Regions from separate parts of the Pseudarthrobacter niigatensis genome, predicted to be linked through region 2. Evidence: predicted binding sites of a transcription regulator. Region 2 holds the regulator's gene; the other holds the start of a gene.
What was found. The regulator LexA, encoded in region 2, represses DNA repair genes until DNA is damaged. The targets are predictions, from matches to a motif close to TCGAACANNTGTTCGA.
Positions count from the first base shown of each region.

Region 1: the regulator LexA is predicted to act here: its motif matches at 2,984-2,999, upstream of J2T23_RS00805 (DUF6504 family protein).

Region 1 is NZ_JAUSTB010000001.1:153,711-160,996, forward strand. Features, by position in the region: gene J2T23_RS00775 (lipoate--protein ligase family protein) at 1-540, shown strand, start outside; gene J2T23_RS00780 (mycoredoxin) at 566-823, opposite strand; gene J2T23_RS00785 (SOS response-associated peptidase) at 958-1,719, shown strand; gene J2T23_RS00790 (VOC family protein) at 1,745-2,167, opposite strand; gene J2T23_RS00795 (chorismate mutase) at 2,187-2,507, shown strand; gene J2T23_RS00800 (hypothetical protein) at 2,514-2,903, opposite strand; gene J2T23_RS00805 (DUF6504 family protein) at 3,035-3,385, shown strand; gene J2T23_RS00810 (DNA polymerase III subunit alpha) at 3,397-6,912, shown strand; gene thrS (threonine--tRNA ligase) at 7,041-7,286, shown strand, end outside.
Region 2 is NZ_JAUSTB010000006.1:251,186-258,471, reverse strand. Features, by position in the region: gene J2T23_RS11625 (SseB family protein) at 1-50, opposite strand, end outside; gene priA (bifunctional 1-(5-phosphoribosyl)-5-((5-phosphoribosylamino)methylideneamino)imidazole-4-carboxamide isomerase/phosphoribosylanthranilate isomerase PriA) at 72-818, opposite strand; gene J2T23_RS11615 (CG2302 family histidine operon protein) at 903-1,061, opposite strand; gene hisH (imidazole glycerol phosphate synthase subunit HisH) at 1,062-1,820, opposite strand; gene hisB (imidazoleglycerol-phosphate dehydratase HisB) at 1,817-2,443, opposite strand; gene J2T23_RS11600 (histidinol-phosphate transaminase) at 2,505-3,623, opposite strand; gene J2T23_RS11595 (LysM peptidoglycan-binding domain-containing protein) at 3,685-4,035, opposite strand; gene lexA (transcriptional repressor LexA) at 4,393-5,127, shown strand; gene J2T23_RS11585 (ATP-dependent DNA helicase) at 5,175-7,232, opposite strand; gene hflX (GTPase HflX) at 7,225-7,286, opposite strand, start outside.

The DNA of each region.
Region 1 (7,286 bases), on a different contig from region 2:
CAGGCCTGCCGCGATCATGGGTTCGAACCCCTGGTCCGGAGGGCCGGCGGACGCGCGGCCGCCTACCACCGGGGCACCCTGGTGGTGGACCACATTGAGCCGGACGTGGACGCCGTCGCCGGATCCAAGGACAGGTTCGGGTACTTCGGAGGGCTGTTTGCGGAGGCGCTGCAGAACGTAGGCGTGCAGGCGGCGGTGGGGGAGATCCCCGGCGAGTACTGTCCCGGCGAGTTCAGCGTCCACGGAACCGATGCCATGGACAGTTCCCGCAGGATAAAACTGGTGGGCACAGCCCAACGGGTGGTCTCGGGTGCATGGCTCTTCAGCTCGGTGATCGTGGTGGAGGACTCCGCCCCGATCCGCAAGGTCCTTACCGACAGCTACGCGGCGCTGGGCCTGGACTGGGATCCTGCCACCGCCGGCGCCGCCAATGACCTGGTGCCGGGTTTGGACGTGGCCGCCGTTGAGCAGGCCCTCCTGGAAACGTATGCGGGCCATGCCACCCTGGAAACTGCTTCCTTCAGCAGCCTGGGGGCATGACCCGCATCAATTGGTGCGCGGCCGGTCAGGCGGCCAGGCGGCTCTTGACCTCGGCGGCGGACGGGTTGGTGGCCGCGCTGCCGTCCGGGAAGAGGACCGTGGGGACGGTGCGGTTGCCGCCGTTCAGCTGCTCCACGAGTTCGGCAGTGCCGTCCACCTCTTCGATGTTGATTTCGGTGTAGCCGATTCCCTGGGCGTCCAGCTGCTTCTTGAGCCGGTTGCAGTAGCCGCACCACGTGGTGGAAAACATGGTGATGGTGCCGGATTCGGGAGTGAAGTCCACAGGGATCTCCTAAGTGTCGCTTGAAAAGGTTTCCTTACTGTCAACCGTAGCGCGGCGGCCGGTATTCCCGGGTGATGAGCGGCTGCTGCCGTTCCCGGATGACAGTTTGTGGCGCGCGGTGGCAAGCTGGTGCCATGTGTGGACGCTACGTAATGGCACGCGCCGTGGGGGACCTCCTGGCCGAGTTCGACGCCGAACTCGAGGACGAGGTGAGCATCCCGCCGTCGTGGAATGTTGCACCCACCGATGCCGTCCCGATCGTGCTGGAGCGGCTGGTGGATGACAGTGCCGCGCCGCGCCAGGTGCGCCAGCTGCGTGTGGCGCGCTGGGGCCTGGTTCCGTCCTGGGCCAAGGATCCGGGCATCGGCTCGCGCATGATCAACGCCAGGAGTGAATCGGTGCTGGAGAAGCCTGCCTTCCGCAAGGCTGTGCAGTCCCGCCGCTGTGCCGTCCCGGCAGATGGCTACTACGAATGGAAGCAAGGCCCGGGGAAGTCGAAGCAGCCGTACTACGTGCATCCCGGTGGGGACCGTGGCTTGGCCTTCGCGGGCCTGTATGAGTGGTGGAAGGACCCGTCCGTACCGGAGGGGGAGCCGGGCCGCTGGCTGCTGTCCACCTCGATCCTGACGGCGGACACCCCTCCGCCCGGGGCGGAATCCACCATTTTCGGGAAGCTGACCGAACTCCACGACAGAGTGCCGCTGCCCATGGATAAGTCCACCATGGAAGCGTGGCTGGACCCGCAGGCGGATGATGCCGCCGCGCTGGTTGACTTGGTGCGGTCAGGGGTTAAGGACGCCGCTGCGGACTGGCGCGTGGAATCCGTAGGCAAGGACGTGGGCAACGTCCGCAACAACGGCCCGGAACTCATCCGCCCGGTGGAAGCTCTGTTCTAGCAGCCCGGCGCAGGGTGTACTGCCCTCAAACGGTGACCGTACCGGCGTCGTCCACCGTCCAGGTGGGGTTGTATGCCACTTCCCAGCGAAAACCGTCGGGATCGGCAAAGTACCCGGTATAGCCGCCCCAGGCCTTGGTGACGGGCTCGGCAATAATGGCGGCACCAGCGGCCGCGGCCTGTTCCATGACGCTGTCCACCTCTTCGGGGCTTCCCAGGTTGTGGCTCAGGGTAATGCAGGGGATCCCGTCCGGGCGGCCGGTCACAGCTTCGGCCTGCATCTGGCGGGCATCCCAGAGCGAAAGCACCAGGCCGTGGTTCACCTGGATGAACACCACTTCCCCGGCGACTTCGCGGTGGACCGGCCAGCCGAGGCCGTCAACGTAGAAAGCACGGGACTCCTCGACGCTGCGAACACCGAGGGAAATAAAGTCGACTCTGGGCTCCATGCTTCGATAGTGTCAGATGATGGCGACAATTCAAGGAAACGACCGGGATGCCCGCGCCGACAGGGAACAGCTCGCTGCGGTCCGGGTGGCCGTTGACGAAGTCGATGACCAGATCGTTACCCTGATCGCCCGCCGCGAGCGGCTGATCAGGATCGCCGGCACGCTGAAGGGCGATGACGCGGAAGTGCGTGCCCCCGGCCGCGTAGAGCGGATTATTGAACATGTGCGGTCCGCTGCGGAGAAAAAGGACATCGACCCGGACATCGTTGAAGCAACCTACCGGGCCATGATCTCCGCATTCATTGAACTTGAACTGCGGATCCACAAAGAAAACAGCTGAGGAAGGCTAAAGCGCTTCCTCCACCGGCACCCCGTGCTGGAACTCCCGCCCGTCCGCCTCGCTGAAGGCTGACAGGACATGTCCCTTCCCGAGGCCATTCAAGGCCGTCATGGGAAAGCTTCCGGTGATGCTGTTCTCGGAATGGGACACTCCGGAAAGGTCGAAATCCTCCTCGATTCCCTGGTCCCGGTTGAACGAGTAGCAGGCTATGGCCTCCCCGTTCATGAACTCAATGCACAGCCGGCGCTGCGCTGAAAAATCGGGCGAGGCTCCCATCAAACCCACCACGTAGGCGCCCGAGCCCGGAATGGTGCCGTCGATATCGAACGTGGCAACCAGGGTGGAGTCCTGGGTCTTGATGCTGGCCTGCTTCAGGAGTGCGTCATCGGTACTCATGCCAACATCCTGCTCCCTGCCGCACGCCCCGTCCACCCCCGCCTATGTTTTGGTGAGAACCCGGCGTAGACTGAATTTATTCGAATACATGTTCGAATCACGTTGTGATGGGTTAGGTCCGGGAGGTGCGCATGGGCATGTTCAGCGAATCTGTTGACGTGGCGTGTGCCCCCACAGGTGAGCCGGAATCCTTGGTATGGGCAGGTGTGTCCTATACCGTCTGCGCAGAACCCGTCCGCTGGTACGAACGCCGGCAGTGGTGGGCTGAGGACAGCAGGGCTCCCCTGGGCAGCGGGCCCGGAGTGGTGGACCACGAAATCTGGCGGGTCCAGGTGCTGCCCGCCCGGGGTGCCGCCCGTTCCGCCGCGGCACAGGAACCGCCCGGGGCAGAAGTCCTGACCCTTGACCTTTCCCGCCATCTCCGCAGCAACCGGTGGCGGCTGGTGCGGATCCATGACGCCCTTCACCCCAAGACTGCCTGACCCGGAACACCATGAGCTTTACCCACCTGCACGTTTCCACGGCATTCAGCGCCCATTACGGAGTTTCCTGGCCGGAGGAACTGGCCATGGCTGCCGCTGCCGATGGCGCCACGGCCCTCGCCTGCACCGACCGGGACGGCCTGTACGGCACCATCAAGCACCTCAAAGCCTGTATGGCGGCGGGGATCGACCCCATCGTAGGCGTGGACCTGGCGGTATTTGACGACGACGGCGATCACCGCACCCAGGTAGCAGGCAGGGTGGTGGTGCTGGCCAGGGGGCAGAACAACGGTGCCGGGTACCGCGCCTTGTGCCGGCTGGTTTCCGATGCGCACGCGAGGACCTCCGGGAAAGCCGGGGGAGCGGTACCTGCCGCGGTGACCCGTGCCGAGCTGGCCTCCCGAACCCTCGACCCCCACACCCTCAAACCGGTGCTGACGGTGCTGATCGGCCCGGACTCGGACGTCGGCCGGGCCATGGGAGGCCGGCGCTACCTGCGTCCCAGGACCCTGTTCAAGCAATGGCTTGACGCAATGCCCGCCGGAACTGTGGTGGCGGAGATCGTCTCCCAACTCAGTGCGCCGGGCAGTCCTTTCAGCACGGCGCACGCTGTGCGCATGCTACGGCTCGCGGAGGAACACCATGTTCCGGCAGTCCTCACCAACGCCGTCCGGTATTGCGCAGCCGATGGTGCACCGACCGCGGATGTCCTTGACTCCGCGCGGACTTTGAAGTCCCTCCCGGAACTGGCAGGGGAGCCACTCCTGCAACCCACGGGCCAGGGATGGCTGAAATCAGCGGATCAAATGCTGGGCCTTGGTAAGGAAATCATCTCCGCCGCCGGTTATGGTGCCGCAGACCTCAAGCAGTTGATGGCGCAGACCGAGGCGCTCGCCGACCTCTGCCGGATCGACCCCGCCACTGATATGGGATGGAAACAGCCAGTGGTGCCGGAAGCTGCCGTCATCGGCATCAACCAGGATCCCCACACGGAGCTCCTCCAGCGCTGCCATGCCGGAATCGGCAGGCGGTTCCCGGGCATCGGCGGTACGGCGGAGCGGGACATGATGGCCCGTTTGGACCATGAACTGGGGATCATCCAGAACCTGGGCTTCTCCTCCTATTTCCTCACTGTTGCGGAGGTCTCCAGGATGATCCAGGACATGGGAGTCCGGGCGGCTGCCAGGGGATCGGGGGCATCAAGCCTGGTCAACTACCTGATAGACGTCAGCCATGTGAACCCCCTCCAGCATGACCTGATCTTTGAACGCTTCCTCTCCAACGACCGCGCCACCCTCCCGGACATTGACATCGACGTCGAAAGTGCAGAGCGCCACAACGTCTACCACAGGATCTTCGAGCGCTTCGGCTCCGAACGCGTAACCCTCATGAGCATGCAGAACGGATACCGGGCCCGTGGTGCAGTCCGCGACGCCGGGCTGGCGCTGGGCATGGACGATGGCGAGGTGGGGGAGATTGCCAAGCAGCTGTGGCGGTTCTCAGCGCGGAAATTCCGTGAAGCCCTGCAGGAAAAACCCGAACTGCGGGAATTTGCCGGAAGGGTGGAGCAGTCCGATGCGCAGGGAAACCAGCAACTTGACCTGCTGGTAGACCTGACCGAACGCCTTGACCGGCTGCCCCGCCACATATCCATGCACCCATGTGGGGTGATCCTGGGCGATGCCACGCTGCTGGACCGCACACCGGTCCAGCCAAGCGGGCTTGGCCTGCCCATGAGCCAGTTCGACAAACATGACATGGACCCCATGGGCATGCTCAAACTCGATGTCCTGGGTGTCCGTATGCAAAGCGCCATGGCATTTGCCGTCCGGGAAATCATCAGGATCCACCCCTCAAAGGAAGAAGTGGTGGAGGCTGGGAACCACCCCATTGGACCTTTTGGTTCGGGGCCGGATTACATTGCCGCCAACGGCCGGATCGACCTGAACGCCGTCCCCCTCGACGACGAAGCCACCTATGAGCTGATCAGGAGCACGCACACCCTTGGCTGCTTCCAGATCGAATCCCCCGGACAGCGTGAATTGATCGGCAAGATGGCACCACGGGAGTTCAACGACCTCATCATCGACATTTCCCTGTTCCGCCCGGGGCCCATGAAATCGGACATGGTGCGGCCCTTCCTGGAACACCGGCACGGGTTCGCCCCCGAGGTTTACCCGCACCCGGATCTCAAACCAGTGCTGCAGGAGACGCACGGGGTCACGGTTTTCCACGAGCAGATCCTGAAGACCCTGGATGTCATGACCGGGTGCGGGCTGGCCAAAGCCGATGAATTCCGCAGGGCGTTGAGCAACGAGGCCGGTGAAGCCAGGGTGGAAGAGTACTTCCGGCGCCATGCCAAAGCCAAGGGGTATGCCCCTGAAGTGGTGGACAAGGTGTGGGGGACATTGAAGTCTTTTGCCAGTTTCGGTTTTTGCAAGGCCCACGGTGCTGCCTTCGCCGTCCCCACCTACCAGTCCGCCTGGCTGAAGACACACCACCCCGAAGCTTTCCTCGCAGGCTTGTGGGAGCACGACCCCGGCATGTATCCCAAACGGCTGCTGGTGGCCGAAGCCCGCCGGCTGGGTATTCCCATCCTTCCCCTGGACATCAACCGAAGCAAAGCAGAATACCGCGTGGAGCGGATCGCGTCAGGCACGGATGCCGGCCGGCTCGGAATCCGGCTCAGCCTGAACGGAATCTACGGTCTGTCTGCTGCAGAACTGAAACGGATCGTCGCCGGCCAGCCTTACGACTCACTGGCGGACCTTCGGGCGCGCTCGCGGCTGAGCAAGCCCAGCATCAGGCGCCTTGCGCAACTGGGGGCTTTTGATTCCCTGCACCGGGAAGCCGGAGGCCCTGCCAACCGCGCGGATCTGGTGCACCATCTGCAGCAGCTCCAGACAGCAAAGACAGGAAAGAAAGGCATTGAGGTCCTGGATGGGCAGCTGTCCCTTCCCCTGGGCGATATCGAACTGCGGAATATCAAACCTGGGCTTCCAGCCCCCACCCTGGTCGAAAATGTCAGGGCGGAACTTGATCTCATGGCGGTGGATGTCAGTACCCACCTGATGGACAGCCACCGGCCCCTGCTGGAGAAGCTGGGGGTCACCACGGCAGATAAGCTTCTCAGCTTTCGCAACGGCACCGAAGTGCTGGTGGCGGGGGTTCGGGTTGCCACCCAGACGCCGCCGATGCGCGGCGGAAGGCGGGTGGTGTTCATCAGCATCGACGACGGCACCGGCTGCGTGGATTCGGTGTTCTTCCACGAGGCACAGGAAAGCGCCGGACCGCTTTTGTTTGGTACCCGCCTGCTGCTGATCCGTGGAACCACCCGAAGGACCGGTCCCAGGGGCATCAGCATCAGCGCGAGCATGGCGTGGGACCTGAGCCGTACGGAGAGCCTGCCCTTCCCGGAATCCGCCACAGAGCCCACTCCTGTGGCCGGCCATGAGGCCGTCGAAGATGGGCCGCATCCGCTGGATGGCATCACCAGGACGCTGGCGATCACCGGGTTCAACGGGTGAGGGCTCTGTCCCAGCCCCCGTGTGCCGCGTTGGTCGCCCCATACCGGAACCGATAGCATTGACGGTGGCTGGCTGTGGTCCCCGTATGCCACAAGCTATGAAGCCTTAACTTTGAATAGGAGACACCCGTGTCAGATGCCCAGCAGATCACCCTTCTCGTCGATGGCGAAGAGACCAAGGTGACTACCGGGACAACCGGTGCGGAACTCTTCTTTGAGCGCCGTGATGTTGTTGTGGCCCGCGTCAACGGCGAGCTGAAGGACCTTGACCAGGAACTGCCCGAAGGCGCCGAGGTGGAGGGCGTCACCATTGATTCGCCCGACGGCCTGAACGTCCTGCGCCACTCCACAGCCCACGTGATGGCGCAGGCAGTG
Region 2 (7,286 bases):
CCGGGGAGTTGGCGTGCGGGAGGGCTTACCGGTTCTTCGGAGCTGGGCATGGCCGGGCTGCTTCCCCGCGCCTACCGGCGGCCGGCGACGTCGAGGGCTTCGGGCAGCGTGAAGGCGCCGGCGTAGAGTGCCTTGCCCACAATGGCGCCTTCGACGCCCAAGGGGACCAGCGAGCGGAGGACTTTGAGGTCGTCCAAACTGGAAATGCCGCCGGACGCCACCACGGCCTTACCGGTCTTCTCCACCATCTGGCGCAGGAGTTCAACGTTCGGGCCCTGCAGGGTGCCGTCCTTGGTCACATCGGTGACCACGTAGCGGGCGCAGCCGGCCTCCTCCAGGCGGCCCAAGACGTCCCACAGGTCCCCGCCTTCCTTCGTCCAGCCACGGCCGGCCAGGGTGGTGCCCCGGACGTCCAGTCCGACGGCGATCTTGTCGCCGAAGCGCTCGATGGCCCGCGCGGTCCAGTCGGGGTTCTCCAGTGCTGCGGTCCCCAGGTTGACCCGGGCGACGCCCAGGTCGAGCGCTGCCTCCAGGGTCTCATCGTCGCGGAGGCCGCCCGAGAGCTCTACCTTGATGTCCAGCCGGCCCACCACCTCGCGGAGCAGGTCGGCGTTGGAACCGCGCCCGAATGCAGCGTCAAGGTCAACCAGGTGGACCCATTCGGCACCTTGCTGCTGCCAGTTCAACGCGGCTTCGAGGGGGGTGCCGTAGCTGGTTTCGCTGCCCGCCTCGCCCTGGACCAGCCGGACGGCCTGGCCGTTGACGACGTCGACGGCGGGCAGGAGTTCAAGTACCGGCAGGTCATGTGCGGTGGTCATACTCATCCTCGGTGTTGGTTCTTCGGTTGGGACTAAAGCGGGGGCGGCCGGCAACCGTTTATGCTCCGTGCCGCCCCCGGACTGTCAATTGCCCGGCAGCGTGAGCAGGTAGGCGGCAACCAGTGACATGGCAGCCAGGGCGTAGAACGACACCTGGAGCCACAGGGGCCTGGCCTGCTGCCGGAACGAGATACCGCCGCCAATCAGCAGGCCGGCGAGGCCCATCAGGAGTACGGACCACATCTAGGCGCCACTGCCGGCGCTGGCAGGGCCGCCGGAATCGGCGCCGGCCGGCCTGCGCAGGCCCTCCACCCAGTTGCGCAGGAGCCGCGCGCCGGCATCGCCGGATTTTTCGGGGTGGAACTGGGTTGCGCAGAGCGGGCCGTTTTCCACGGCCGCGATGAACGGGCCGCCGTGCTCGGACCAGGTCACCAGTGGCGGTGCCATCCGCGGCTGGATGACGTCGAAGTTCCATTCCTGCACGCCGTAGGAGTGCACGAAGTAGAACCGTTCGTTTTCGACGCCGGCAAAGAGCTTTGAGCCTTCGGGGACCTTGACGGTGTTCCAGCCCATGTGGGGTACGACCTCCGCCGGGAGGGCCTCCACCTTTCCGGGCCATTCACCGATGCCCTGGGCTTCAGTGCCGTGTTCGACGCCGGCTTCGAACAGGACCTGCAGGCCCACGCAAATGCCAAGTACCGGGCGCCCGCCGGCCACGCGCCGGCCGATGAGCCGGATGCCGTCCACGGCCTTGAGTTCGCGCATCACGGTTTCGAATGCGCCGACGCCGGGCACCACCAGGCCGTCCGCGTTCAGGACGTCCTCCGGTTTGGCGCTCAGGATCACTTCCGCGCCGGCGCGTTCCAGGGCACGCACCGCGGACCTGACGTTCCCGGAACCGTAGTCCAGCACCGTGACGGTGGGCTTGCCCTCAGGCGACGGCAGCCTGCGGGACGCCGAGGGGTCGATGATGGCCCCGTCCTTCAGTTCCGGGCCGCTCACAGGGCACCCTTGGTGGAGGGGATGCCCTCAACCCGGGGATCCGGTTCGACGGCGGCGCGGAGCGCGCGCGCAAAGGCTTTGAACTGGGCTTCGACGATGTGGTGGGGGTCCCGGCCGGCCAGCACGTTCATGTGGAGACAAATGCCGGCGTGCAGCGTGATGGCCTCAAAGACATGGCGGGTCAGGGACCCGGTGAAGTGGCCGCCAATGAGGTGGTATTCCTGGCCGGCGGGCTCACCGCCGTGCACCAGGTAGGGGCGGCCGGAAACGTCCACCACCGCGTTGGCGAGGGCCTCGTCCAGCGGCACCGTGGCCTCGCCAAACCGGCGGATGCCCGCTTTGTTGCCGAGGGCCGTCCGCAGGACTTCACCAAAGGTGATGGCGACATCCTCAACGGTGTGGTGGACGTCTATGTGGGTGTCCCCGGTGGCCTTGACCGTCATATCGATCAGGGAGTGCTTGCACAGGGCCGTCAGCATGTGGTCGTAGAACGGCACCGAGGTGTCGATGTCCGAGACTCCGGTACCGTCCAGGTTGATCTCCACGAGTACCGAGGACTCGCTGGTGGCACGCTCCATGCGGGCGGTCCGGGCTGCAGCCGTATTCGATCCGGTTGAACTCATGGTGAAGGATCCTTTGTGCGAGAAGAAGTGGTTCAAGGCGTCCAGGGCCGCCGTATCAAGTCTAGGCGTGAAGCGCGGCGTGGCCGGCAAGGATGCGTTCCAGGGAGGTCAGGAAGGCTGTGGTTTCCGCCTCAGTGCCCGCCGTGACGCGGAGGTGGCCCGGGATGCCCACATCGCGGATGAGCACGCCGGCGTCAAGGAGCTCCTGCCAGACCTGGTGCGGGTTCTCCAGGCCGCCGAAGAAAACGTAGTTGGAGTCCGATGCTGCGGGCTTGAGTCCCATCCTGGTCAGCTCGGCCACGATGCGGTCCCGCTGCTTCTTGATGTCCTCGACGTCGGCCATCAGCGCTTCGCGGTGTTCGAGGGCCGCCAGGGCGGTGGCCTGGGTGATGGCGGAGAGGTGGTACGGCAGGCGCACCAGACGCAGGGCATCGGCGACCTCGGGGGCTGCGGCCATGTAACCGAGCCGTGCCCCCGCCAGGGCGAAGGCCTTGCTCATGGTGCGGGAGACGATCAGACGTTCACGGCCGGGCAGGAGTGTCAGTGCGCTCGGCGTTCCGTCGTGTGCGAACTCGTGGTAAGCCTCGTCGACGATCACGATGGCCTGGCTGTCCGCGCCGGCGTCATAGACGGCTTCCACGACGTCCAGCCCAAGCCCGGTCCCGGTGGGATTGTTGGGCGAGCAGAGGAACACGATGTTGGGCTGGAGTTCCTTGACCTGGCGGGCCGCGGACTCTGCGCTGAGGTCATAGCCTTCCGCGCGTTCCCCAATGATGTACTGCGTGTCCGTTCCGCTGGCCAGCAACGGGTACATGGAGTATGTCGGCGGGAAGCCCAAGGCCGTGCGCCCTGGGCCGCCGAAGGCTTGGAGGATCTGTTGCAGGACCTCATTGGAGCCATTGGCTGCCCACAGGTTGGTTTCATCGAGCCCATGCCCGAGATATTCCGCCAGGGCCTTCCGGAGCGCGGTGAACTCGCGGTCCGGGTAGCGGTTGAGGCCTGCGGCGGCTTCCGTAACGGCGGCGCTGATGGCGGCCCGCACATCGGCAGGAACCCCATGGGTGTTTTCGTTGACGTTCAGCAGGATGGGGACGTCCAGCTGGGGAGCCCCATAGGGAGTCAGTCCGCGAAGGTTGCTGCGGAGGGGAAGCCGGTTCAGACGTTCTAGCTGCTGGTTCACCTGAACAGTTTAGTTGCCGCGGCAACTACCGGAAAATGTGACGGTTCCCGCGGCTTCCCACTCAGTGGGTGGGAACGAACAGCTGCTGGCCTGGAAGAACGGTGCCGGCGTCAAGGTTGTTGAGCTGGACAATGTCCGCCACGACGTCGCGGGCGTCCCGGCCCGGCGCGACGGTACCGGCAATGGCCCACAACGACTGTCCGGGCTGCACCGTCACGGTAACGGTGGGTGTCACCGCGAGGTCCGCAACCGAATCCGAGGCCTTGGCCGGGGAATGGAAGAACCCGGCGAGTGACAGCAGGAGAACAGCGAGGACTACAAGCGGGACCCCAATCAGGACGATCCTCCCCCGGCGGGTGAGCCGCAGCGGTGCAGGCGATGGTGAAACCTGGTGAAGAGTTAAAGCTGACATGAACTAAGCCCTCCTGGACTTGCCGTGCTGCCCGGGTGTCCGCCCGCAACGCCCTTGCCGTTCCACACCGCCGCCGGGCACATCTTCCGGCTGGGTATTCGAAGGAGGCATCTGCTGGTTAGAACACATATTCGAACTTTGCTGGTTAAGTTTTAGCACCTATCAACGAACATTGTCGAGACTCGCTAGAACAAATGTTTGAAAAAGCACTATGGCTGGCCTAGTTTTGGAACCAAGAACAACCACTCCTGAAGTTGACCAGCAGGGTCTGACAATGACGGTGGGAGTCCTTCCACCGGCACGGCGGAAACAGCGCCCGGCGGAAGTTCCGGCGGCAAGCGAAAGGCAATGGCGAATATGGCAGCAGCAGCCGCCGGGGGCAGGACCGCCCCGCAATCCAAGAGGACCACCAAGGGGCTGACGCCCCGGCAGAAGAAGATCCTCGAGACCATCCAGCGCTCCGTTAACGAGAACGGGTATCCGCCGTCCATGCGGGAAATCGGCGACACGGTCGGCCTTGCAAGCCTGTCAAGCGTGACCCATCAGCTCTCGCAGCTGGAAAAGCTGGGCTATCTTCGGCGCGACCCCAAGCGGCCCCGTGCCATGGAAGTGTTGATGCCGCTGACGCTGGACGGCGGGGGAAAGAGTGGGGGCACGTCCCGTGCGCCCCAAGCCGCAGGGGACAGCGCCACCGTAACGGAGCTGCCTACTGCCCTGGATACGGCCATGGTTCCGCTGGTGGGCCGGATTGCCGCCGGCGGACCCATCCTTGCCGAACAGCTCGTCGAAGATGTCATGCCGCTGCCCCGCCAGCTGGTTGGCCAGGGCGAACTTTTCATGCTGAAGGTGGCCGGCGATTCCATGGTGGATGCCGCCATTTGCGACGGTGACTGGGTGGTGGTGCGGCGCCAGGCTGACGCTGCCAACGGGGACATCGTCGCTGCACTGCTGGATGACGAGGCGACGGTCAAGACCTTCCGCCAGCGCGACGGCCACACCTGGCTGCTGCCGCAGAACACCCAGTACGAACCGATCCTGGGCGACCATGCCACCATCATGGGCAAGGTCGTCTCAGTCCTGCGTTCGCTCTAGCCTGCGCACGCCTGCCCGGCATCCGTGCAGGCGCTATCCGGCCGTTCTCAGGACGCGTCGGCGCCCAGCCTGGTGAGGGCTGCCAGCGCTTTGGCGCGGTCAGTGGTGGCCCAGAACGGCGGGAGGGCGCCGCGCAGGAATCCCGCATAGCGCTCGGTGGCCAGCCGCGAGTCCAGGACTGCCACCACTCCTTTGTCCCCGGTTGACCTGATCAGGCGGCCGGCCCCCTGGGCAAGCCGGATGGCAGCGTGGGTTGCCGAAACAGACATGAAACCGTTCCCGCCGGCCTGCGCCACGGCACGCGAACGCGCCGTCATGAGGGGGTCGTCCGGCCGCGGGAACGGGATGCGGTCAATCACTACCAGCCGGCAGGATCCACCGGGAACATCCACGCCCTGCCACAGGGACATGGTTCCGAAGAGGCAGGTGTCCGGTTCGTCCGCGAATTGTTTGACCAGGGCGGTCATGGTCGACTCCCCCTGGCAGAGGACAGTCATGTCGAGCTTCGGGCGGAGGGCATCGGCGGCTTCCTCGGCCGCCCGCCGCGAGGAGAACAGGCAAAGCGCTCCCCCGTTGGAGGCCTTGATGAGCGCTTCGAGTTCGGCCAGGGCTTCCGGTGAAACACCTCGGCCGGGCTTGGGCAGGTGGCCGGCAACGTAAAGGATGCCCTGTTTGGGATAGTCGAAGGGCGAGCCAACATCCACGCCCGTCCAGCTGGGCGCTCCGTCACCGATCAGGCCCAGGCCTCCCGCGGCCGGTTCAAAGGCGGAACCGATCGCCAGGGTGGCAGAGGTCAGCACCACGGTGTGGCCCGCGAAGAGCCCCTCCCGCAGCCGGCCGGCGACGGACAGCGGCGCAATGTTGATCAGGACCGGCGCGCTGTCATCGGGCTGCGAATAGCCTTGGCCGGGATCGAAGGTGCTGGCGCGGGAGAACCACACCACTTCCCGGTTTTCCCGGGCAGCGATCAGCCGCTCGCACAGTTCCAGGATGAGCATCAGCCGGGAACGCGCCAGCTGCCGCCCGCCGTCGGCCGTGGTATTGCTGTCCCCCTTGGAATCGGACAACGCAGCCCTGCACGCTTCACGCAGCTGGTCCACGCAGTCAAGCTGTTCATCGTTCAGTCCGTTGGGGAGAAGTCCGTTGGGCGCGCCCGCGAGGGCCATTTCCAGGTTGGCAGCTGCGGCGTTCAGGGCGTCAACGGTGATGGCGGTGTGTTTCCGTGCGCCGGAAGCGGCCGCGTGGACCATGGCCACGGACAGCTGCCCGGAGACGGCTCCCGTCACCCGGTCCTGCAGCTCGTGCGCTTCGTCCACCACCACGACGTCGTATTCGGGCAGGACTGCCAGTCCTTCGAACGCGCTGACGGCCAGCATGGCGTGGTTGGTCACCACCACGTCAGCCTCGGCGGCATCCTGCCGGGCGAGCTCGCTGAAGCATTCAGCGGCCATCGGGCATTTTTGGGCGCCGAGGCATTCCATCGAGGTGACGGAAACCTGCCGCCATGCACGGTCCGTCACTCCAGGCAGCAGCTCGTCGCGGTCGCCGGTGGCCGTCTTCTCCGCCCATTCGCGGAGCCGCACCACTTCCTTGCCCAGCTGTGACGATGGTCCGCCCACGGAGGCGGCGAAATGCGGAACGCTGGTGTCCTCCCCCAGGGAAAACAGCTGCCCTTCCGACGGTTCCTCGGAAGGGAACCCGCCTTCAAGCTTGTGGCGGCACACATAGTTGGACCTGCCCTTGACCAGTGCAACCTTGACCGGCCGGTCCAGCGCCGGCGTGATGTTCTTCAGGAGCCGGGGCAGGTCCCTGCCGACAATCTGGGTCTGGAGCGCCAGGGTCGCCGTGGAGACCAGCGCAGGCTTGTTGCTTTCCAGGGCGTGGGCGATCAGCGGTATCAGGTAGGCCAGCGATTTGCCGGTGCCGGTACCTGCCTGGACCAACAGGTGGTTGCCGGTTTCGATGGCCCTGGCCACCTGGCGGGCCATTTCGTGTTGTCCGGTGCGGCTTTGTCCGCCCATGCCGGCGACGGCGCGGTCGAGCAGTTCGATAACGAACTGCTCGCCCGCCGTCTGCGCAGCTTCGCCGGCTGCGAGGTCAGTCATTGACGACGAATTGTTCCAGTTCGGACGCGAGGCCCTCCCGGACCATCACCGCAG